DNA from 2 places in the Anaerobacillus sp. CMMVII genome. Region 2 is predicted to be linked to the other one. Evidence: a T-box and tRNA genes for the amino acid it is inferred to sense, from the RefSeq annotation. Region 2 holds a T-box; the other holds one or more tRNA genes.
What was found. A T-box is a leader RNA that pairs with one kind of tRNA and senses whether it is charged. The one in region 2 lies ahead of H1D32_RS07090 (valine--tRNA ligase), so its partner is inferred to be a tRNA-Val.

Region 1: it has a tRNA-Val gene. The T-box ahead of H1D32_RS07090 (valine--tRNA ligase) is inferred to sense a tRNA for this amino acid. The anticodon was not compared.

Annotation. Positions count from the first base shown of each region.
Region 1 covers NZ_JACEHK010000018.1:19,859-31,645, reverse strand. The annotation lists gene H1D32_RS23795 (BMQ_0737 family morphogenetic spore coat protein) at 1-256, opposite strand, end outside; gene H1D32_RS23790 (hypothetical protein) at 400-1,008, shown strand; gene H1D32_RS23785 (ATP-dependent helicase) at 1,927-3,816, opposite strand; gene H1D32_RS23780 (hypothetical protein) at 4,402-4,629, shown strand; gene H1D32_RS23775 (MGDG synthase family glycosyltransferase) at 4,821-5,957, opposite strand; gene H1D32_RS23770 (GNAT family N-acetyltransferase) at 6,097-6,516, opposite strand; partial or broken gene H1D32_RS23765 (YjcG family protein) at 6,523-7,031, opposite strand; gene H1D32_RS23760 (alpha/beta hydrolase-fold protein) at 7,273-7,383, opposite strand; gene H1D32_RS23755 (alpha/beta hydrolase) at 7,407-7,994, opposite strand; partial or broken gene H1D32_RS23750 (phosphatidylglycerophosphatase A family protein) at 8,164-8,718, shown strand; gene H1D32_RS23745 (hypothetical protein) at 8,836-9,012, shown strand; tRNA gene H1D32_RS23740 (tRNA-Val) at 9,215-9,289, shown strand; gene H1D32_RS23735 (spore germination protein) at 9,387-9,605, opposite strand; gene H1D32_RS23730 (spore germination protein GerPE) at 9,670-10,053, opposite strand; gene H1D32_RS23725 (spore gernimation protein GerPD) at 10,059-10,238, opposite strand; gene gerPC (spore germination protein GerPC) at 10,242-10,865, opposite strand; gene H1D32_RS23715 (spore germination protein GerPB) at 10,907-11,137, opposite strand; gene H1D32_RS23710 (spore germination protein) at 11,154-11,375, opposite strand; gene spoVIF (sporulation-specific transcription regulator SpoVIF) at 11,684-11,787, shown strand, end outside.
Region 2 covers NZ_JACEHK010000002.1:611,300-623,086, forward strand. The annotation lists gene spoVID (stage VI sporulation protein D) at 1-312, shown strand, start outside; gene H1D32_RS07060 (LysM peptidoglycan-binding domain-containing protein) at 336-743, shown strand; gene H1D32_RS07065 (hypothetical protein) at 768-1,694, shown strand; gene ysxE (spore coat protein YsxE) at 1,691-2,713, shown strand; gene H1D32_RS07075 (hypothetical protein) at 2,757-2,945, opposite strand; gene H1D32_RS07080 (ABC transporter permease) at 3,187-4,392, shown strand; gene H1D32_RS07085 (ABC transporter ATP-binding protein) at 4,392-5,069, shown strand; T-box leader at 5,202-5,523, shown strand; gene H1D32_RS07090 (valine--tRNA ligase) at 5,660-8,302, shown strand; gene H1D32_RS07095 (DUF3889 domain-containing protein) at 8,354-8,674, opposite strand; gene H1D32_RS07100 (ATP-grasp domain-containing protein) at 8,726-9,598, opposite strand; gene H1D32_RS07105 (bifunctional folylpolyglutamate synthase/dihydrofolate synthase) at 9,963-11,231, shown strand.

The DNA.
Region 1 (11,787 bases), on a different contig from region 2:
GAGCAACTTTTATTTTGTCTACATCGATTTTGTTTCCATCAGAATCTGTTGGGAAACATTTTACTTCTAAAGTTGCATCGTCCCCGAAGAAACTACAAGGGTCAAATCCTGGGTATTTGTTATGGTCACCTTTAGAAAAACCTAATTTTGCTAAACCTTCTGGACCTTCAAAGCAGAAATCTTTATGAATTTCTCTTGTTACCCAGTCATACACTTTATCCACGCGAATACATAGTCTTTCTCTTTCCTTAGACATATATCGTTAATCTCCTTTCAAAAATAGGTAGTAATACTTGACTAATTCATACTATGTATTTTACTTAGATGTGTGCGTATGTTCCGATATAAAATAGGGTCTTTTCAAAAAATAATACAAAAATAGGCAGGAGTAACATATATATGATAACAGTAAATAAAATCCAGAAAGGAGAGAGTGGGATGTCAATTGAGGAGAGAATAAGATCGTCACGGAAATTAGATAATGTACAACTGAAACAGAAGATTATTCATTTGCAAGCTGAACTTGCACGTTATAAGCAAATCGTAACCAAATATCAAAATAACTACCATTATAATCAATTTGATGAATTAACTAATGAGATTGAAGTACTAAGGGTGAACTTAGTAGAGAAAGAAGCGGATATCTTACAATTGAAGGAACAGAAAACAGAGTTAGAAGCACAAGTTGAGTTATTAAGAGTAGAAAATACACAATTCGGTGATAAGTACGTGCAGTTAGAAGAGCAACTCAATCAGTTACGAATAGAAAATAGTCTCTTGACAGATGAAAATGAACTTATAAAGCTTGAGAATTCCAGTCTTCAAAAAACGTTAGATCACCAAGAAGAAGAAGTTATGAAGCTCCGGGAAAAAGTGGAATTAGCTGAACGAGAAAATAATATATTCAAACCTAAAAAAGCAAATACACAGATCAAAAAGGAAGCAGATCCGACCGATTCATGGTTTTTGCGTACGTTAAAACAGCAAAGTAAAGATGAAGAAACATAATAAAAAACAGTAAGATGCGTAGCTGAGCAGTCGCGTCTTACTGTTTTTTTGTCATTTATTCATTGGCTCTTTTCGTAAACATGATGGCCTATGGTTAATTATCCATATTTCTACGTTTACATCCTACTAATGTAGCTCCCGAGACTAGCTTTTTTAAAATCAATCATTCTTGGGAGTTCAGCCTATTTTATTCTTTTTTGTCCGCAAGACCCACAACCACCAGAGGCTTTTTTCGCTTTGTATCCGGAGGAAACTACATGGACTTGAGATGTATTATTTACACGCTTCTTATTAGTAGGCCCCACAGGTGTTACCTTTTTGCGTTTATCCATCTTATTCACCTCTTATCAAAGGTTTATTACTGTTACTTCTTAGATAAAGAAATCTTTCCTATTAACTAGAGTATGGAAGCGAAAAGAAAATGTGTTCACAAGAACCTACTGTTTTAAAAAATTTCCTTTTCGAGGTTTCTAGTGGGGAGATGAGAGACAAACGCCCACACAAAGAAGATGAAAAGGCATAGGCTAATATTGGAATAGGTTATAAAATGGTTAGAAGTCATGAAGGAGGATATTATTATTATGAAAAGAAAAAAGGTAAACAAATCTGAAAAAGTAGTCAAAAAGAATTGCCAAAAGAAGAACCACGTAAAGCACATCCTTTACTAGCATGGGATAAGCTTATGTTTATTAGAAGAGAACCACTTTCTGAAGATGTTAATACGAAAGAATAAACAAAATGCTTTGCTCAAGAAAAGAACCCCTTCATGTGAAGGGGCTTTTTTAAAGCTGAGAAAGTCTAACAGGTTTTAGTACTTGAATAAAAGTGAAAGAGCACACTTGTCTCGAAGAACATTTTGCTTGTTACAGGTAGGCTGGAAAAAGGACTACGCTTTTTCCTAGGGGCTGTGCGCTTTTCTTATAACTTCATCGTATTCATCTCACGAATAAAGCGTGATGGATGTGCTTTTTTACCGCGTCTATTCTGTGGAATAGAGAGATACAAGCCCTCCATAGCCCTCGTAATGGCCACATACATTAGTCTCCGTTCTTCTTCTAAGGGTGCAAGGTCACCTTCACGAAGTGATTCTAGAGAGTAATCGTGAGGGAACCCTCCCTCAACAACACTAAGAATGTATACGGTTTTAAATTCTAATCCTTTAGCTCGATGAACAGTCATTAATTTAATACTAGTTTCTGTTTCTGGTTGTCCCTTAAACTCTTTTGCTTTTTCAATAATATGATCAACGTGTTGGAGAAAATCGCTTATACGCTCATGACTTGCAGCTGCAACTTTTAAGTCCCGTAGATCATCAGAGCCTTTATCAATAACATTCCCCTCATTACCATGTTTTTTTACATATTCGTTCAATCCCATTTCCTTTTCAACCCACTCGAGAGCCTCCCTTGGTGAAAACTGCCGAAGTTGCTTAAATAAGGGAATTAGTTTTTTAAGCTTTTTTTGTTGAAAAGGATGAATATCAGTGAGCTTTGCTAGGGCTTCTAATAAGGAGCAATCATGTAAGATGGAGAATGCCTTGAGATCTCTTAAACTCGATTGTTTAATAAATAATGCACCTAATAGTTCTTTAATTGCTTCTTGGTCATCAGGATGATAAGCAAGTTTTAAATAGGCTAATGCTTTTCGAACAGTTCGACGTAAGTAGAAGGATTCACCATCTTGCTCAATGTGAAAAGGTAAGCTTGAGGCAACGAGGCGTTCAAAGATAGCCCTAGAAGATGAGTTAGTTCGAAAGAGAACGGCAAAATCGTTAGGTGTTGCACCATTTTCAATTTTCTCCTTAATATCTGTGACAATCATTGTAGCTTCTTCTTCTTCATCATAAGGAAAAAATTGTAGTGGGGGATTTCCATTCTCCCTTACAGCCAAGATGGATTTATCTCTCCGGTTTTTATTTTGAGAGATTACGTTTTTTCCACTAGAGACAATCGCGTGATTCGAACGATAATTGTAGTTAAGTGTAACAATTTTCGGATTAGGAAACTCTTGTTGGAAGTTTAATATGTAGGACGGATCACTTCCCCTAAAGCTATAAATGGATTGATCATCATCCCCAACGACACAAAGATTTTTTGACTTTTTAGCTAGCATCGTAACGATTTTATATTGAACTTTATTAATATCTTGGAACTCATCTACTAAAATGTAAGAAAAACGTTCTTGGTACTTTTCAAGAAGCCCTTGATTTTCTTCTAAGAGTTGATAACAACCAAGTAACATATCATCAAAGTCGAATTGCTGAGATTCAAGCTTTGTTTGCTCATAATGCTGATATAAAGATTTTACTAGTTCTTCCCAATCGTTGTTTGTTTTGATTTCCGAAGGCATTAGTAAATGGTTTTTCCAATAGCTTATTTGAGAGAGTGCTTGGTCAAAAGCAAACTCTTTTTCATCAATTCCTAGTTCCCCTGAGGCTTTTTTAATGATTTGCTCTCTTTGCCAATCCCATTTCATAAGTTTGTTAGGTTGCCATTGAGATGGCTGGTGGTGCATGAGCATTTTGTAAAAAACACTATGAAAAGTTCCAACCACTAAAGTGTTTAAGTCGGTTTTAGATATATCTTTAAAGAAGCGCATACGATTTTTCATTTCTTTTGCAGCCTTGGTTGTAAATGTCACTAAAAGTAAACGATTAGCAGCAATCGCTTTTTCGGTTAACATATAAGCTGTTCGACTCGTAAGCACTCTCGTTTTTCCACTTCCTGCCCCCGCAAGTACAAGTAATGGGCCTTCTGTAGTTGACACGGCATCCCACTGACTTTCATCTAACTGGTAATTAGGGTGCATTCTACTAGTCCTTGGAAGTGGTTTAAAGGGTGGAATACTTTTAACTTCATAAGGTTCCTGCCAACAATCTAGGGATGTTGAAGTTTTTTGTAAAGTAGCCGTTTGACCATTGATCTCCCGTTTCACGGGGAGGTTAAAGCTGCCAATCGTTGTTGCTTCGTGTGAATTTAGTGTTTTTTCTAATGCAGCAATTGTCTCATTACAATTGAATGTTTGAGAAGGGTGAATAAATATGGGTGGGAGATATATGCTTATTTTAAGTTTTAAGGTCTGCCGACAACTCGGACATGAAAGTTCACCACGTTGGCTTGCAAGTGCATATTTTTGTAAATCTGCACGAGCTATGGTTGTTAAGTTTATTATTTTTTCATTATAAAGGCTATTTGCATGGAAACCTCCACTGAAAATAAAACTACTAAAAAACAACTATAGCAAAAAAATAAGAAACATGTAAGAGAGAATAGCATAAATATAATGTAAGTTTTTGTATAGATCTAATTCGTATAAGTAGAGATCCACTAGTTTTAATGAGTGAATAATCGGGTATTTGGTAAATGATAGGAGTCTAAATTAGGGGTGATGGAAATGGGATACATCCCACCTGTAGGAGATCCACAATTTTTACAGTATGGAAACCGTTTACTTGAAAAGAAGTCTAGCGTAAAGCATATTTCACCGGTAATAGAAGGGGAGTTTCAAGGACCTCTTGAAAAAAAATCTAGCAGGCAAACACAAGTGAATACAAAGAAAAATAAAAATCAATCTCGACAACTAAATGCAGAGAAGGGTAAGTTTATTGATGAGATAGTATAGAGGGGAAGTCCCCTCTATTTTTTTTAAAGATAAGAATGTATAAAATTTCAACGTAATAACTGTCTAGCTCCACCGCCCAGCCCCTCGAGGTCAAATAACCTTCGAGAATAAAAGTGAAAGAGCACACTTTTTTCTCGAAGAACATTTGCTAGTCGGGGCTTAACAGGGCGTTTGCGCTTTTCTTAGTTTAGCTATCGAATAAGCTCTTGAGTTATTCTGTTCTCAAAACAGTCACTGTAAATGATAGTGGCAATGTTACTAGCAGCTTCAGGCTGTTTTAGTTTTGTAGCATTTTCTGTCATTAAGCTATGATAATGATCATTAAAAATAATCCTTTCTAATAATACTGGGATTTCCTCTACAATTTCCGCTTTTATTGCCGCACCATAGTTCATTAAAAATTGACTGTTTTGTTCTTCTTGTCCTGGTAGAGGCTGAAAAATAATAATTGGTGTTTCACAAACCAACGCTTCTGACATTGTAACACCACCAGCTTTTGATAAAATGACATCACTAGCTTTTAGATATTCCATAAATAAATTTGTAAAACCTAGAACACGGATTTGATGTTTACTTTGGTAACGTTCAATCTTTGCTTTGGCCCGTTTATTTTCGCCTGTCACACAAATAATTTGTAATTTATCTTCAAATTGTTCTAGGCCAGTTAAAATCTTTGTGAATTTTGCAAGACCAACCCCGCCTCCAGCAACCAAGACTGTTTTCATCCCTTTATCTAAATGTAACTTTTTACGTAATTCTGTTTTTGAAAATTGATCCACTTTAGCTTTAGTAGTAGGAATACCTGTTGGATAAAATCGTCCTTCATCAATCTTGTACATCGAAGCATAATAACGTAAATGTTCAGAGGCAATAAAATAACCTGTCACTTCTTCATGTATTGACATGGGATGAACGGCAAAATCGGTAAGTAGCGCATATAACTTTACAGTAAGCTTCTTTTTGCGAATGACATTTGCAAGTAAAGTAGTCGCTATTGGATGCGTTGTAATAATCATTGCTGTTTGCTTTTCTTGTAGTGTTCGATAAAGCTTATTAGTTAAGAACGCATTAAATTGTTTTAATAATAAAGAGTTTGGATTGTCTTCAGAATATTGATAAAGTTTCCCCCAAACGCTAGGACGATAACGTATGAGTTGTAAATAACTATCCAAGACAACCTTGTGGAATAACTTATTGATAGCATCAAAGGTGTCGATGATTTCTACATCAAAATTTTTCGCTCTTAGATGACTTAAGAGGACCTTAGAAACTTGATTATGACCATTGCCAAATGAAACTGAAAAAATAATAATTTTCCTTTTATTCATGGTAAAAAACCCTTTCATAAAGAGGATCATTAAACGAATTTTGCGATCATTGTATAGTAACTATATTATTGCTAGAGATTGAGAAAATCATGCACAAAAGAAAAAAGCGATAAGTATCACTTAATCGCTTTTTTGGAAATTATATTTTTTTCATAGTTACATGTGGGATACCTGCATCAAGAAATTCATCCGAGCAAACCTCATAGCCTAATTTTCTGTAAAAATCTGTGGCCTGGATCTGAGCATTAAGTTTAAACTTACAAAAACCCTGTTGTTTAGCTTCTTTTTCAATCGCTTCCATAAGAAGTTTCCCAATCCCCAACGAACGGTATTCCTTATCAATACAAATTCGTTCTACTTTCGCATACCCATCCAGTTCTCGCAAACGACCTGCACCAATTGGCTTACCCTTGTCGTAAACGACAAAGTGAGTAGATGATGCCTCAAAGTCATCGATTTCTTCTTCTGGTGGAACTTGCTGTTCATCTACAAAAACTTTTACCCGAACAGAATATGCGTCTCTTAATTGACTTTCATTGTTTACTACGAACACTTCCATTTTAAATTAGCATTCCTTTCCTAATAAAAACGTTTCGTAAACTGTCCATGATCCGTTGTCTAATTGGTATAAAAGTTGAATACGGTCACAAATCTCTTCATGGTTAATCGTTTTCATACGAAGTCGCCCTAAGACATCGTGAAACTCATCATCATCTAAATCTTGACCAACTGTAATGTGTGGTACGAATTGATATTTTTGTACTTGTTCAAAAAACCAGAATTTAACTTTTCTTGGAGGCGTGTAAGCTCATGATTTTCTTCAATGCCCATGTAAATAGTGTTACTTACGGGATTAAAAGAACTATACTTATAAACATGTAATGGAAATGGATTAATTTCCTGACAAACATTTTTGATTTCTTTGGCAAGTTCTTTTACATTTTCCGTCTCAAAGGCTTCTTTTAAGGTAATGTGTGGTGGGATTAGCGCATAATGAGAATCATACCGCGCTCTTAATGAGTTTGCCATATCCTGTAATTGTTTTGATGGAAAAATTGCTATTCCGTATTTCAAAATAATTCCCTCCTAATTTTTTTTATGTAGGCTCTTTTCGTAAACATTGTGCTTTTTTACTCTAAAATAATCGAAAAAATACCTTAGATGAAGATATCACCCAATAAATTAATTAAGAAAAGAGCAATACTTACTAAATAGTGGTGAATTCTTAGGATTTTTACGAAAGCAACAAACTTTGCGAAAACAGCCTTTATGTAAGAAAAACAACGAACATGTTGGCTGTTTTTCTAAAAACTAACTATTTTAAGGCCCAAATAAGTGCACTTTTTAAATTTTGTTGCCAGTATGTCCATGTATGATTACCATTAAATTCTTCATAACAGGAGTCAATTCCTTTTTCTTTAACCAACTCATTGAATGTGCGATTTACTGTTAAAAATCAATGATCTTTCCATCGGTAGTCGTTACTTCTTTTTCCTGATCACCTATGGAATGGTATAGCCGTAGTAGTTCAGGCTTTTTAAAATTGGTTAAGTAATCCATTGTTTTTTGGGCAATGAAAGGTGACTGAGCAATGACTTGACCAAATGTATAAGGATATTCCATTGCAGCGTGCAAACTTACGGTCGCCCCTAACGAATCCCCCATTAATGTACGCCCGCTAGCAAGCTCAAACGTATGATACTGCTTTTCAAGATATGGAATTAATTCTTCAGCTAAGAAGCGAATATAGTTTTGGTTCTCGGAACCATTTGGGTGATAGTTCTTATAACGATCCTCTACTGACTGATACGGGATCATGACCAAAATACAATTGTTGATTTCTCTTTGCTCGAGAAGTTCACTTGCAGTAGAAGCTAGTTTCCCTTTTAAAAAGTAGTCATCTCCATCTTGAGCAATCAGCAGTTGGTATGTATACAGAGGCGAATAATTTGCTGGCAAGAATGTCTTAAAGCCAATTTTTTCTTTTAAAAAACGACTTTCCAGATAATCATCAAATATAGTTCCTTTAAAAGTCAACAAAACCCCTCCTATGTTAGCGCTTCCTTAAGTGGTCATGTATATAATATACCACTTTTCTTTTTGGAAAACGAAGCATTTCCTTTTAAGAAAGGCAAAAAATGAAGAAAAATAGGATATATGGTAAAATGAGGAGGTGCTTTACTAACGAAACCAGGAGGGGTAAAAGATGAAATATAAAGAACCTGTACATTGTCATATCGTTGAAAAAGCAGCAAGGGCTTTACTTATAGAACGCGGTGTACAAATTATTGACATAGCGGAAATCGTTTATAAATGCAAGTTCAATATACTGATACATTAACAATAGAAGAATGTATTGAAAGTGTTGATCGAGTTTTAGAAAAAAGAGAATACAGCATGCTATTTTAGTAGGGGTTGAGTTAGATAAGTTAGCAGAGCAAGGGAAACTATCAGAGCCATTACAATCAATAGTTGAGATGGATGAAGGACTATTGGTGTTGATGAAACGATTGCCCTCGGTAGTGTTTTTGGCTACGGAAGTATTGCCGTTACTACCTTTGGTTTTTTGGATAAAGAAAAGACAGGGATAATTAGAGAACTAGACACAAAAGGAGATCAAATAAATACGTTTCTTGATGACTTGATTTGTAGTATTGCAGCAAATGCTTCTAGTCGATTGGCTCATCGAATTCGGGACCGACAAGAAAAATTAAGAGAAGATGAGATTAAAAGACGAGATTTAGAGGAGCGAATCGGCTAATTGGTTAGCTGAGTAGTTTAATTCCGATTAGTAGGAAGTGAGAAATCACTTCCTTTTTGATGTTTAAAATATTGAAAATGGTAATAATATGGATATCTTTAGTGGGGAGGAATTTAGGTGAAGACTACACGTTGGGTGTATTGGAAACAAATATTTCGTTCAAAATTCCAAGCAAGCTGTTTAAAGGCAAAGCTAGAAGAAAATTGGCGTGGAGGATATGAATTACCTCCCTGGGTAGAAATTAAAAAATTAGCTGAAGAAAAATATATTGTCCGTTATACCTATGATGAGTAAGCAAATGTACATAAAAAGGTGAGACATCTCTGGAAAATGTATATCAGAGATGTCTTCACATTATATAAGGTTGTTGCCTGTTGTGAAGAGTTTAGTTTTTAAGGAGTCATCTTTCTTTTGGTAAATTTCCTAGAACATATAGTCCACGACTTTTCAGCTTGACAAACTTTCTGTAAAAGTATATTATTATTTTATTCGAATTGACTCGTTAGCTCAGTGGGAGAGCACTTGCTTGACAGGCAAGGGGTCGTTGGTTCAAGTCCAATACGAGTCACCATACATATAATACTAAAAACCCTTACTAAGTAAGGGTTTTTTTTGGTTCTTATTTTGTGATGAAAAATTGAGAAGAATTAATGTGAAACTTCTCTTTCTTACACATTACCAGCTAAGTTTTGATCGACAACATCTGGATCTGCTACGTTATTCATATTAATGCCGTTATTTACGATCGTGAAGTCTCCTGAGTTTCCGCCACCAGATCCTGACACAGACTTTGAAGTACTCTTTGGTGAGATATTAAGTGCATCGCCAAAATTAACTACTCCACCATTTTCATTAATTTTAAAAGGCCCTCCAACAATTGCAGGCATACAAACACCCTTTTCCTTCGTATTAATATTTATTGTATGTGGAGTTATTTTATGGGTTACAATACTAGTTAATTTTCTTCACTGATTTCTGCAGCTGCCTTATATGTTTAATTCTAGTCTCAGCATGGATGTAGCTTGTTGAACCAATATGATAAACACTAGCTGATGACACACCTGTAATATCAATATGGCCAACTTTAATAAAGTTGGAAGCATTGTATCGTTGAATATTGACTGAATCTATCAATGGTGGGGAAGGTATTTCTCTTGAAAAAATAGGGAATGCAGCAAAGTTCCCCTCATTTCCATAAAACAGTTGTAATTGCCTTTGTACTGCAAGCGCCCAAGAAACTGGAGTGATTTGGACTGAGTCGCCAATTTGAACTACAGAGCTTAAACTTACGCTTCGAACTCTAGTGTTATTGACGATAGAGGTTCTTTTAATCATAGAAACTATCCCTCGAAAGCAAGTGGAACAAATGGTCCAATAATCAGTGATTCAGGAGGTGTGTCAAATGCTGAAGACAAGATAATGTTATCTGTGTCACCTACTAACAATATCGAAGAGGAAGCTACTCCGCGAACATCAATGGTTCCTACAGAAATATTATGGTTAACGACTGTAAAATTCATTATTTAATCCCCTTTCTGAGGTAAATGTTGGATGAACTGTTCAAGAGTTTTATTAATGTCATTGACAACCTTCTTTGTTGTCATCTCTTCTAGTTCTCTTAATTTATTTTCATCATTTTCAACGATAGGTACCCCTCGAAGGTAATAGTGAATACGAGAGTCAATTTGTTTTCTTACATCTTCAACAATAAAATCTCGATAAGGACCATCTAGTTGATAATTATATTGTCTCTCAAGAGATGTCATCACATCATAACAACCTGTATTTAGATAATGGTGGACATCTCGTTTAATATTTTCAAAGAGAACAGGATTTTGCTTTGGTGTCGTTGCTTCAGGTACGTCTATTGTGTTTCGATTAATTGAGAAGTCCTCAATCGAACTTGGCTCGATCCCACCACTAGGTGTAATTCCAATATTTAATGTTCCTTCTAATCGTTCAACTTTCAGTTGATCAAATTTATATTCAATTCTCTCCACTTTTCCTGCATTATCTTGCTTGATTGTATTAAAACCAGTTTGAAGTTCCTCAATTCTCATCTCTAGATAGTCAATTTTTCTTTGTTGTGCCTCTAAACATTGATACAAATGTTGAATGTTTGCCATCATGTCATAGTTATAATACATACAATTCCCCCCTTAGCCATTTCGTATTGAGAATTTAAATATTAGAGTAAGGTTGGTGCAGCCGGTGCAGGTGGAGTAAGTGGAACAAGTGGGGTTACTGGGTCTAAAGGTTCAGTCGCTTCCGGAGCTGGTCCAGTAAACCCACCTGTATTGTAGAGGCTCGATAAAGATCGTATCATTCCTGCACTACCTATTTGCAGCACTGAAGAATTTGAAACACTGTCAATTCTTAAATTATTAATTTGAATTTTTTGGTTAATATAGAAGTTCATTTAGACACCACCTATGCTAAATGATTGTATTGATATTCGCGTCTGCAATATCTTTGTCATACGTATTTGTTGCACTATAATCATTTCGGATCTTTAAATAGTCACCAGTATTAAATGATCCTGCACCGGCAAACGTTTTTGCGGTACTTGCAGGGGAAATGGTAAATACATCGCCAATATTAAATACCGAACTAGAACCTATAGCATTTATTTTTACTGCTCCAACAATTGCAGGCATAAATAATCCGTCCTTTATCTTTGTTTTCATAGTTATAGGATATGTGAATGCCTATTAATTGTGAAATTAAAACTGAACATGCTTTGATGAAAAAATAAAAAATATCTCCTTACCTATATTCGTATCAGCATTGGACAATTTACATGCAAACTTTTTTTAAAAAATCACTTAAAGTTTAAAAAATCGGTACAAGTAACTAACCCTTTTGGTTGTATCTACATATAGTGTTAGTATGAAAATTTTAAAAAGCTAAGGAAGACGTAATTCTACTTGATCTTCCTTTGGTGATCGAATAGGAGGGTTTGTATTTGAATAATCCATTTTTTGAGAATATTGAAAAGAAAACAGGCGTCAATATGGGGGAAGTCTTAAAATTAGTTAATTCCATTCAGAATTCTAATTTAAAAGATGA
Region 2 (11,787 bases):
GTAGAGGCAGAACAAGAAGACCGTACGTTCCATTATGAGGCTTATGATCAGGAACGTTTTGAACATGATGAAACAATCGTTGAGTTCCCAACTGCTCCATCTTTAGAACAAGAGGAAGAAGTTGAGGTTGAAGAAGAAGAAGAAGAAGTAGAAGTAGAAGAAGTGGAAGTCCAAGTAGTAGCAGAACATAGAGAAGAGTTAGCTAGTCGTAGTGAAGAAAGTGAAGAAGTGGCAGAAATTTCTGAAGAGGTTGAAGCCATTGCGGAAGGCACGGAAGAGGTCTTGGAAGTAGAGGTAGAGGTAAAGAGATAAAATCTCCTGCGATCGCTTTTGGGGTGGTAAAAGAGCGTCCTAAGACCGAAACGGCTGTTGAAACAACAGAACAACCTCAAGCTACAAAGGAAGTATTTAGTGTTGCAAAAAGTTTTACAGGTGAAAGAAAACAAAAGCAGCAGCAAGAAACACCAAGAAGTGAAGGAGAAGTTTCTGAAGTTGAGGAAAACCAAGAAAATGAAGTGAAAAAACATCGGGAAGAAAATGCCTTATATTTAACGAAAATGCTTACCAAAGGGGAAGAAGAGCAGTTTAAGAAATTGAAGCTTTGTATTATTCGGGAGAATGAGACACTTGAAACAATTGCCTCCCGATATGAAATAAACCAAAGTACACTAATTAGGGTAAATCGTTTAAACGATGCGAATGTATCAGAGGGACAGATTTTATATATTCCTGTTACAAAATAAAGCTATAGGATAGGGTGCAATAAAATGGATATGTTACGTCGGGTGAAAATGGAATATGGCTTATCGGAACTGAAGTGGGTTAACGCTAATCAAATCTTTCAAAGTGAAAGTGGAATGAAGCGAATCCGAATTTGGAAGGATAAGCAATTGTTGCAGTGGCACATTAAATGGCGTGATGAAATTAGTAAACAGTCGGGCATATTGTTAGATCGGATGATACGAACAAAGAATGGAGAGCCATTTTTCATTTGTGATAAAGGCTGGGCAACTATTCATGACGAGATTGAGGAGTCTTATCCTTCAAAGGGAAAAGAAAAGGATTGGGGAAGGCTTTTCGGAACGGCGTTAGCATTTGGGCTAAAACAAAGTGATGAGTGTCAGCGTTTTAGGAAAATGCAAGACCAACCTTTAAATGAAATCAAAGAAACAATATCTAAGCTAAAAACATTAGATCCGATGGCAAAACTCGTGTTAGAGCGTAGTTACTTTGAAGCGATTAAGAGAAGAAGAAAAGCGCTCGATTTGAGAGAACGTATCCAAATAAATAAGCTCCCTATCTTAACTCCTTTTATAACTTTAGCTGATGCCAAAGAAGTATTTTTCAATCTGTTTTGGGTATGTGGTGAAGAGCAACCAATCAAGGGATATGATCCTATGCGGAAATTACTTGAAGAATGGTATATCAAAAATGGTGAAGCCTCTACTATTGATTTACTTAATTCAATCAATAATTATTTTTCTTTAAAAGGAGATCATGGTGTTCAACTTTTAGCGGAATGTTTGGTACCATCAGAACTAGGACGTACAGTTTCACAGCTAGAAACGAAGACTGACAAAGAAACGGCTAATGTCATGAATCAATTTTTTAATAGTTGGGAAACATCTAGAAAACTCGTCATACTCCTTGGCAATTGGATTGAGGAAGACAGAGAAAAGGTGGTGGCAAAATGATAACTAATAATGCCCCACGAAACTCTATCGGGCATATTCTTTTTCAATACGATTTATATCCAGAGAAAATTGAGCAATTTGGCAAGGTGAAAAAAATAGTCTCACCAAGGGGGACCTTTGCCCTAAAAGAGTCTTCAATGAGTAGAGACCAAGCTCAATGGTTTTCACATGTGATGAACAGGTTAGAGAAGCTAAATTACAAACAATTACTGCCTCTAATACCGACGAAATATGGAGACTTAACAATTAATTATGGGGATAAAACGTACTATTTACAGCCTTGGTTCCAGGAAGATGCGCAAATTCCTGATGATAATAAAGAAAAGAAATTGTTCAAACAGATGGGAAAGCTTCATGGCCTAACTGTGAAACATCAGGAATTTTCAGAGGAAACCATCAAGAAGTCATATCAGGATTTAATTAACCGCTGGGAAAAAAGGCGTCTTGAAATGGAGTATTTTGCGGAGGAAGCAGAAAGAAAAACGTACATGTCTCCTTTTGAGCTCACCTTTCTTACCCATTACAGTAGGCTCGATATGATGGCCAAAAGTGCTAGCAATTATTTAAAAGAGTGGCACGATGAATGTCTTGAAAAAAAGAGCTTTCGAGCAGTTCTCTGCCACGGGAAATTAGACCGTACCCATATTTTTTATCATCCCAATGGCTATGGTTATTTATTTAATTTTGAAAAAGCAGTCCTTGATACACCTGCAAGAGATTTAGCTATCTCGTTTCGAAAGTCATTTCAGTATACATTATGGAATGAAGATCAGGGGGCCGATTGGTTAGAAAACTACCAGCAGTTTCTACTGCTTGAGGAGGAAGAGAAAAAATTATTTGCGAGTTATATAATTTACCCTGAACTCATCTTCCATTGTCTAGATTTATATAAAAAAAGAGATGGTAGTATCACAGAGCTCCAATATGTCCAGCTATTAGAGAAGAGAATTATTACAATGACAAGAGTCAACCATTTTATTCATAAAACATTATTGAATCAAGAAAGCAGTCAACCTTAGGTTATAAGGTTACTGCTTTTTTTTAGTTAGGCTTTATAGCAAACTAAAATAAACCAACAACATAGGATAGATAAAGAACGACAAGAATGGCTAACAGGACAACATCTATAGTTGTTGGAAATAAAATTGTTCGTAAAAGCTGAAACATGGTCAATGGGATTAAAAATTGATAGCCAATATCACGAACTCTCCGTAACCAAAGAGGAAGCCGGTATTTACCTTTTTTAAACACACAAAGGACCTCCTTTTTCTCCTATTCATGTATTATCTTATGCACCCTTCCATAGGCCTGTGAATAAGTTTTGCACAAACGTGTAAGATAAGGAAAAAGAAGGAAGTGAGACTGTGAATCAAATCTTTGTCATGTATGAGGTTTTGTGGGGAATTGTTTGTCTTTGGCTTATTTGGTTTATTATTCGTGTCGTCTTAAGTAAAGAAAATGACCAATAATAGGGGTGCCTATTTTGTTAATAATGATGCAAATTGCTTGGAAAATCATAAAGGAAAAGCGTCATAGAGCATTTTTGCTTGGTGGTAGTACTGCGATTGCAGCTTTTTTACTTTTTACTAGTTATTTTTTTATACATTCTTTAAATGCAAGTATGATTGCTGTTGATGGAAGGCTTGGTGCGGACCTAATTGTTGTCCCAAAAGGAATGGGGGCGTATGCTGGAGATAATATTATCTCCGGGGCGGTTAATGAGCTTTACTTTGATGAGCACGTCGCCATGGAGAAGCTATCATCAATGAAAGATATCACTGAGTTAGCGCCACAACTTTTTCTCCAGACTGTTTCAACCTCATGTTGTGGGACAATGGGCGATTTTCCGGTTGTTGCATTTGATCCTGAACGTGACTTCACATTAAAAGCGTTTATGCCAGGGGTTCAAAACCTTGGTGAAAATGAAATTGTCATAGGAATAAACGCTGGAGGTGAACGATTTTTATATCATTACGACGATGACTATATAAAGGAAAAAGTCATGCTGTTTTTACAACCATTTATCGTAAAAAATGCCTTATTTCCAACTGGGACAGGTGCAGATGAAACAATCTTTATGAGATTGGATACTGCAAGAACACTAGTTCAAAAAGTGCCTTCACTCATGCATATTCCCCCTAAGGCAATCTCTGCCATTTATATCAATACTGCGCCACATTCTGAAACCTTTGTAAAGCAACAAATTGAAATGGAATTAAAGGATGTAGACGTAGTCGTAGGAACAAGACTAAAAGAAAAGTTGAACCAGCAAGTATTCCCCCTGAAACTATTAAGCTACGTTATGATTGCTGGCGCCCTTATCTTAACACTACTACAAGTAGGGACTCTTTTTTCAGCATTAATTCGCGAACGCCAAAAGGAAATAGGCATCTTATTTGCCCTAGGGGTACTAAAACGATATGTCTACCAACTTATATTATTAGAAGCAGCGCTTATTTCATTCTTGGGTAGTATTGTCGGTGTCTTGTTTTCTTTGAGTATTTTGTATGACAGACAAACATTACTGTATATGATATTTCAGTTGCCACTTATATTTCCCGATTTCCAAACAACTGTCATTATAAGCGTGGCAACAATTATCGCTATTGTTTTAGCAACAATGATTGCAGCTTTTATTCCAATCCATTCGTTTTTTTCTAGAGAACCTTATGAGGTAATAAGAGAAGGTGATAGTTAATGATACTTTTCGAGGACGTTTCAAAAGAATATTATCTTAGTAGATCAAGGTCAATTGTAGCTTTAAAAAATATAAATATTAAAATAGATAAAGGCGAGTTTGTTGCAATTATCGGTCCATCTGGTAGTGGCAAATCAACCTTTCTTGCATTAGCTAGCCTGTTAGATAAACAAACGAGTGGAGAGGTTTATTTAGCTGGAAATAAAATCTCGAATATAAAAGATAAGGAAAGAACAAAATTACGGTTCAAGTTATGCAGTTTTATTTTCCAGTTTGCAAGCCTAACCCCCGCTCTTCCGGTTATCGATAACGTCATGCTTCCCCTTTTACTAATGGGTGAAAAACGGGAAGCGATAGAAGAAAAGGCGAAGCAATTATTAATGGATGTTGGGATAAAGAAAGAATATATCAATCATCTCCCATATCAATTAAGTGGTGGGGAACAACGTCGTGTGGCAGTGGCACGGGCATTAATAAAACAACCTCAAATTTTGTTTGCAGACGAGCCAACGTCAGCCCTTGATGAAGGCACAGCTCAAGAAATTATTCAGTACTTTCACCAATTACATCAACAAGGAACAACGATTATCATGGTAACTCATGATAAACAGTTAGCACGAGAGGGAACAACGTTAGTTAAGATTACCGATGGAATGATTGATAACAATAAGGCTTAAATGATAAGTTTGTACATGGTTGATTTGAATAAATTTAATAAAATGGGCAATACTTTTAGTAAATTTTTCTTGGTGACTATTGACGAGTTTTGATTATTCCATGTAAAATGTTAGTACATATTTTAATATAATATACATGCTTTGATTGGGAAGAGTACATCTGTAATGCCAATAGAGAGAAAAATCATGTTTTTAGTTGGGCTAAATATCAGCTAAAACCATTGCTGAAAGATTTTTTTGGAGCTAAAGATGGAAGGTCGCCCAGGAGCAGCTTAATTGAAAGTAAAGCTTTGCAGGGAAAAGCACTACACTTTTTCCTAGGTCACTTACGCTTTTCGGAGTAGATTAAGCCGGTTAAGTAACCGTTATAAGAATGAAGTGTGCTCTCGATAAAGGTATGACTATCGATTGCAAACAAAGGTGGTACCGCGAATATACTCTCTTCGTCCTTTGAGGATGGAGGGAGTTTTTTTATTTTAGTTATGAGTTATGAGTGTTGAGTTATGAGTTGTTAAGTAATTCTACGAAGCAAATCCTATATTAACTCAAAACTCAAAACTCAACACTGCATTTAAGGGAGGAAATAAGAGATGGCAAATCAAGAGATATCAATGCCAACCAAGTATGATCCGAAGAGTACGGAAGCCAAATGGTACCCATACTGGCTAGATGGAAAGTTTTTTGAAGCAAAAGGTGATGAAGGGAAGAAGCCTTATACAATTGTAATTCCCCCACCAAACGTAACAGGAAAACTGCACTTAGGGCATGCATGGGATACAACTTTACAAGATATTTTAATTCGTACAAAGAGAATGCAAGGTTATGATGCTTTGTGGTTACCAGGTATGGATCATGCTGGTATTGCAACTCAAGCAAAAGTAGAAGGAAAGCTTCGAGAAGAAGGTTTAAGTCGTTACGATTTAGGTCGTGAGAAGTTCCTAGAAAAATCTTGGGAATGGAAAAGTGAATACGCTGATTTTATTCGTAATCAATGGTCGAAATTAGGTCTATCATTAGATTACTCACGTGAACGTTTTACTTTAGATGAAGGTCTATCAAAAGCAGTTCGTGAAGTTTTCGTAAAGCTATATGAAAAAGGGTTAATTTATCGTGGTGAGTACATCATCAACTGGGATCCACAAACAAAGACTGCCCTCTCGGATATTGAAGTTATCTATAAAGATGTTCAAGGTGGATTTTATCATATGAGATATCCGCTGGTTGATGGTAGTGGTTCTATTGAAGTAGCAACAACTCGTCCCGAAACGATGCTTGGAGATACTGCTGTGGCCGTTCACCCTGAAGATGAGCGTTATAAACATTTAATCGGTAAAAAGGTAAAACTTCCTATCGTAGGTCGCGAAATTGAGATTGTTGCAGATGACTATGTTGATATGGAATTTGGTTCAGGAGCTGTTAAAATCACACCTGCACATGATCCTAATGACTTCGAAATAGGGAATAGACATAATTTAGAACGTGTTCTTGTGATGGATGAATCAGGGAAAATGAACGGAAATGCCGGTAAGTATCAGGGAATGGATCGTTTTGAGTGTCGAAAACAAATTGTTAAAGATCTTCAAGAGGAAGGCGTTCTCTTCAAAATTGAAGAGCATATGCATTCAGTTGGACATTCTGAGCGTAGTGGGGCAGTTGTTGAACCATACTTATCTACTCAATGGTTTGTTAAGATGGGACCACTTGCTGAAGAAGCAATCAAATTACAGCAAAAAGAAGAAAAGGTTAACTTTGTTCCAGAACGTTTTGAAAAAACATATTTACATTGGATTGAAAATATTCGTGATTGGTGTATTTCCAGGCAGCTGTGGTGGGGACACCGAATACCAGCTTGGTACCATAATGAGACAGGCGAAATTTATGTAGGACATGATGAGCCAAAAGATATTGAAAATTGGTCACAAGATGAGGATGTTCTCGATACTTGGTTTTCGTCAGCATTATGGCCGTTTTCAACGATGGGGTGGCCAGATCAAAACTCAGCTGACTTCAAACGGTATTATTCAACAGACGTTCTAGTAACCGGGTATGACATTATTTATTTCTGGGTTGCTCGAATGATCTTCCAAGGCTTAGAATTCACAGGTGAACGTCCGTTTAAGGATGTATTAATTCATGGATTAGTTCGTGATTCCGAAGGGCGAAAAATGAGTAAGTCCCTAGGTAACGGGGTTGATCCGATGGATGTTATTGATAAGTACGGCGCAGATGCGCTACGCTTCTTCCTTTCAACTGGCAGTTCCCCGGGAAATGATTTACGCTTCTATTGGGAAAAAGTCGAGTCGACTTGGAACTTTGGAAATAAGATTTGGAACGCTTCACGATTTGCTCTCATGAACATGGAGGGAATGACTTATGATGAAATTGATCTGTCTGGCAAAAAATCAATTGCGGATCAGTGGATCTTAACTAGACTTCAAGAAACAATTGACGATGTAACTCGTCTAATTGATGATTATGAATTTGGTGAAGTTGGTCGTCTTTTATATAACTTTATCTGGGATGATTTCTGTGATTGGTATATTGAGATGGCGAAATTACCATTGTATGGTGAAGATGAAGAAGCGAAAAAAATGACAAGGTCGATTTTAGCTCACGTATTAGATCAAACAATGAAACTGTTACATCCATTTATGCCGTTTATTACGGAAGAAATTTGGCAGCATTTACCTCACCAAGGTGAATCAATTACTGTTGCCCCTTGGCCAGTGAAAAATAATGAATTACTGTTCCCGGAAGCAACAAAGAAAATGAACTTACTAAAAGAAATTATCAGATCTGTTCGTAATACAAGAGCAGAGTTGAATGTTCCAATGAGTAAAAAAATTGAACTTCTCATCAAGACAAAAGATCAGACTGTTTTAAGCAACCTTGAAGAAGGTCGTAGCTACTTGGAGAAGTTCTGTAACCCAGAACAACTCAAATTAGGTATTGAGTTACAAGCTCCTGAAAAGTCGATGTCTTCAATCCTAACGGGTGTGGAACTTTATTTACCACTTGCAGGATTACTAGATATTGATGCAGAAATTGCTCGTTTAGAAAAAGAAGTGAAACGACTCGATAGCGAAGTAGAACGTGTGCAAAAGAAACTAAGCAACCAAGGCTTTGTAGCAAAAGCACCTGCAGCAGTTATAGAAGAAGAAAAAGCAAAAGAGCAAGATTATCTTGAAAAACGTGCGACTGTTCAAGGCAGAATTGATGAACTAAGAGCATAATAAAACGAAAACGTCAAAACACCTAGTGTTTTGACGTTTTTCTATGGTTATTTACCTATCTGTTTCTTGAAACGAGATTGATTTAAACTGATTTGTATTTATTTCGAATTCGACATTAACAAAAACGCCGAATTCTTTTTTGTCATGACGAAGCCAAAGTTTAAATTTTTCTACAGCTATTCCATCGCCTTTTTCTTCTCTGCCAATATGCAGATAGTCGACAACATCTGCATAAGGATATTTCTTAATTGTTTCTGTTACTGCGATATTGCCCCATTTTGCATATGCTGGAGCATCATTTTCAGCCGTCGTTTCAACAGGCAGACCTAACGCCATTACCAAAAGGAAGGCGAAAACTATGAGTTTTTTCATTTCTTACACACCCTTTTTAAAGTTAGTATGTGCTAATCAATTGGAAAAACTCTAAATTGCTCGTAACCTTTTTAATACAAACTCTAAATAGAGCTTCACAATGTTTACATTAGAATTAGCATAAAGTGTTCGCGAACCAGCTACATCTTCAATTTCATTAAAAACAAATGAACCATCTTTTGAAAACAAAAAGTCTATGCCTACAAAACCTAAATCACCGTTAAATTGGTCGATGACTTTGTTTACCAGTTCTTTTTCCTTTTTCGAGAGCTCATAGAGTCTTGCATTTCCACCTAATGAGTAATTCGCTCGAAAATCATCATCCGAGTATCGCAGTATTGCTGCCTGAATTTCATTTCCAACGACGAAAACGCGAACGTCTCTTCCAGGAACTTCTCCCATCTCTTGAATAATTAATTCTTTTGAATGAATTGTCTCAAGAAGCTTTTCAAGCTCTTGTACGGAACTTACAGCAAATACTTCGTTCCCACCTTTACCAGCGACTTCCTTGACAACAACAGGGTATGTAAATGGGAGGGAGTTAGGGGTAAACTCAGTTCGGTTAATAAAAGCAGTATTTAGCATGGGAATACCTTTTCCTGCTAAATACTGATGTGTTTTTCCTTTATGATTGCTAATTTCAGATGTAAAAGCTGAATTGAATAACATGATCCCTAGATTTTCAATTTGTTTACTAAGTAACGGATCATTATTTCTCATAATGACAAAATCAGGAAATGTTATTTTTTTATTTTTATGTAAAATGTATAATTCATCGTTTATAATACCGTAACTAAGATTTTCTTTTAGTAAGAGATGAAGCTCAATATTTAGATTTACTGCTTCTTCCATGAACCAAGTGATAAAGCCTTGATTGATTTCTGCCATTTCCTGATTGTAAATTAGCCATCCTATTTTTTTCATATTATTAAAACCTACCTTTTCATAGAGCTAGTCCAACGAAAACGATCAAAGCCTACATTTTGAGCTGTTTTGGGCACCTCTATTTGTGATTTTCTTGATGAAACTTCCTTCATATTATACACTACTAAATAGTATAAGGCTGTATTCGCAAAATTTGTTGCTTTCGTAAAAATCCCAAAAGCCGGATTTTTACACAAAATACTAAGAATTGACCACTTATTTAGTAAGTAGTGCTCTTTTCTAACTTAATTTATTGGGTGATATCTTCATCTAAGTTATTTTTCCGAATATTTTAGGTTGAAAAGTAACAAAGTTTACGAAAAGAGCCTAGTATAAAGTTGACGAGAAAAAAGGAGTTTTTTTCATGATTTCTTATGAAGAAGCATGTGACATAGTATTTTCAGCAAAAAAATTTGGCATTTCTTTAGGGCTTGATCGGATGGAATTAATGCTAGGAGAGTTAGGGAATCCAGAACAAAGAATCCCCGCTATCCACATTGCAGGTACAAATGGAAAAGGCTCGACGTTAACGTATCTAGCCTCTATTTTTATGGAAGCAGGCTACAGAGTTGGTACCTATACATCTCCTGCAATCAATAAATTAAATGACAAAATAAAAATAGATGGTATCGAAATTTCTAATCAAGAATTCTCATTAATTATTGAGCAATTGAAGCCTATCATTGAAAAAGTTAGTGGGTCGCAGTTTGGCCCGCCAACAGAATTTGAATTGTTGACAGCTGTGGCTTTTCAATATTTTGCAACAGTTACCAAGCCGGATATTATTATTATCGAAACTGGGCTTGGTGGAAGACTTGATTCCACAAATATAGTTACTCCTATTGTTTCAATCATTACGAATATTGGCCATGACCATATGGATCTCCTTGGGAACACCATTAAAGAGGTTGCATTCGAAAAAGCGGGTATTATTAAAGAAGGTATTCCGATTGTCTCAGGATGTAAGCAACCAGAAGCGATTGGTGTGATGATAGAACGTTCAAATCAGCTTTCGGCGCCTTTTTTTCAATTAGGGCAAGACTTTCTTTGTGAATCTAACCAGAGCATGTTTTCGTTTCAATGGAAGGATATTCATTATTCGAATCTGAAAACAGGTATGCTTGGTAAACACCAACAAGAAAACGCTGCATTAGCTCTAATGACTATACAAGAATTACAGGATTATGCTATATCAGAACTCGCAATTCGTAATGGTTTAATGAAAGCCAAAATTGCTAACCGGATTGAAATGATTAAAAATGAGCCAACCGTTATTTTAGACGGTGGTCATAATCCTGAGGGAATGGAAGCACTAGCTAATACACTAAAAGTAAATTTTTCAGGAAGGAAAATAAAAGTTCTTTTTTGTGCGATGAAGGATAAGGATATCAAAGGGATGTTACAACCACTAAGTGAGGTTGCGACTGAGATTGTGTTAACTAGTTTTTCATACGATCGTGTCATGGATCCAAAAGAGGTAAATTTAGCGTTTCCACTACCAAACGCAATGGTGATTGAAAATTGGTTAGTGGCGTACCGCTTGATAGAAAAAAACCTAAAGGCGGATGACGTTTTTGTCATTACTGGTTCACTTTACTTCTTAAGCCATGTGCGGAATGAATTGAAAATATAATAATTTATATTTTAATCACTTTGGCAACTTAATCGAAATCTCAAAATAGATACAAAGTAGGGGAGTTAGGATAGTAGCACTGAGACGTTAGTATTTTCACGGCTGTTACTCAATGATTGGAAACAACGATCTATGCAAAAATACCATTAGAGATAAATAAACTCTGTTTCAGATTACTAAAATAAGGTAAAATGATTAGTAATAAGATTATATTTATAATAAATACTCTATTAAAAACAACAAGACCGTCAAAACGTCTTGTTGTTTTTTTCTCACACATGGCACTAGATTATAGAGTCTTGGGAATATTTAGTTTATTTTCTCACTAGCCTAAGTCTAGATACAAACATTCTACATTCTATTATTTAATTTTTTATAAGACATTCACTTGAATACAACTTCAACAGCTCTAACAAGATTCCTTTAGAAAGACTGTTATCTCAAAGATTGTTGCTTTTAAAATAGCTAGTAATGACAAGTCATATTAAGGGTAAGGACATCTTTTCCAACATTCGAACGTTGTAAACTCAGTAGAATGGATCCCACCTAAAGCCAA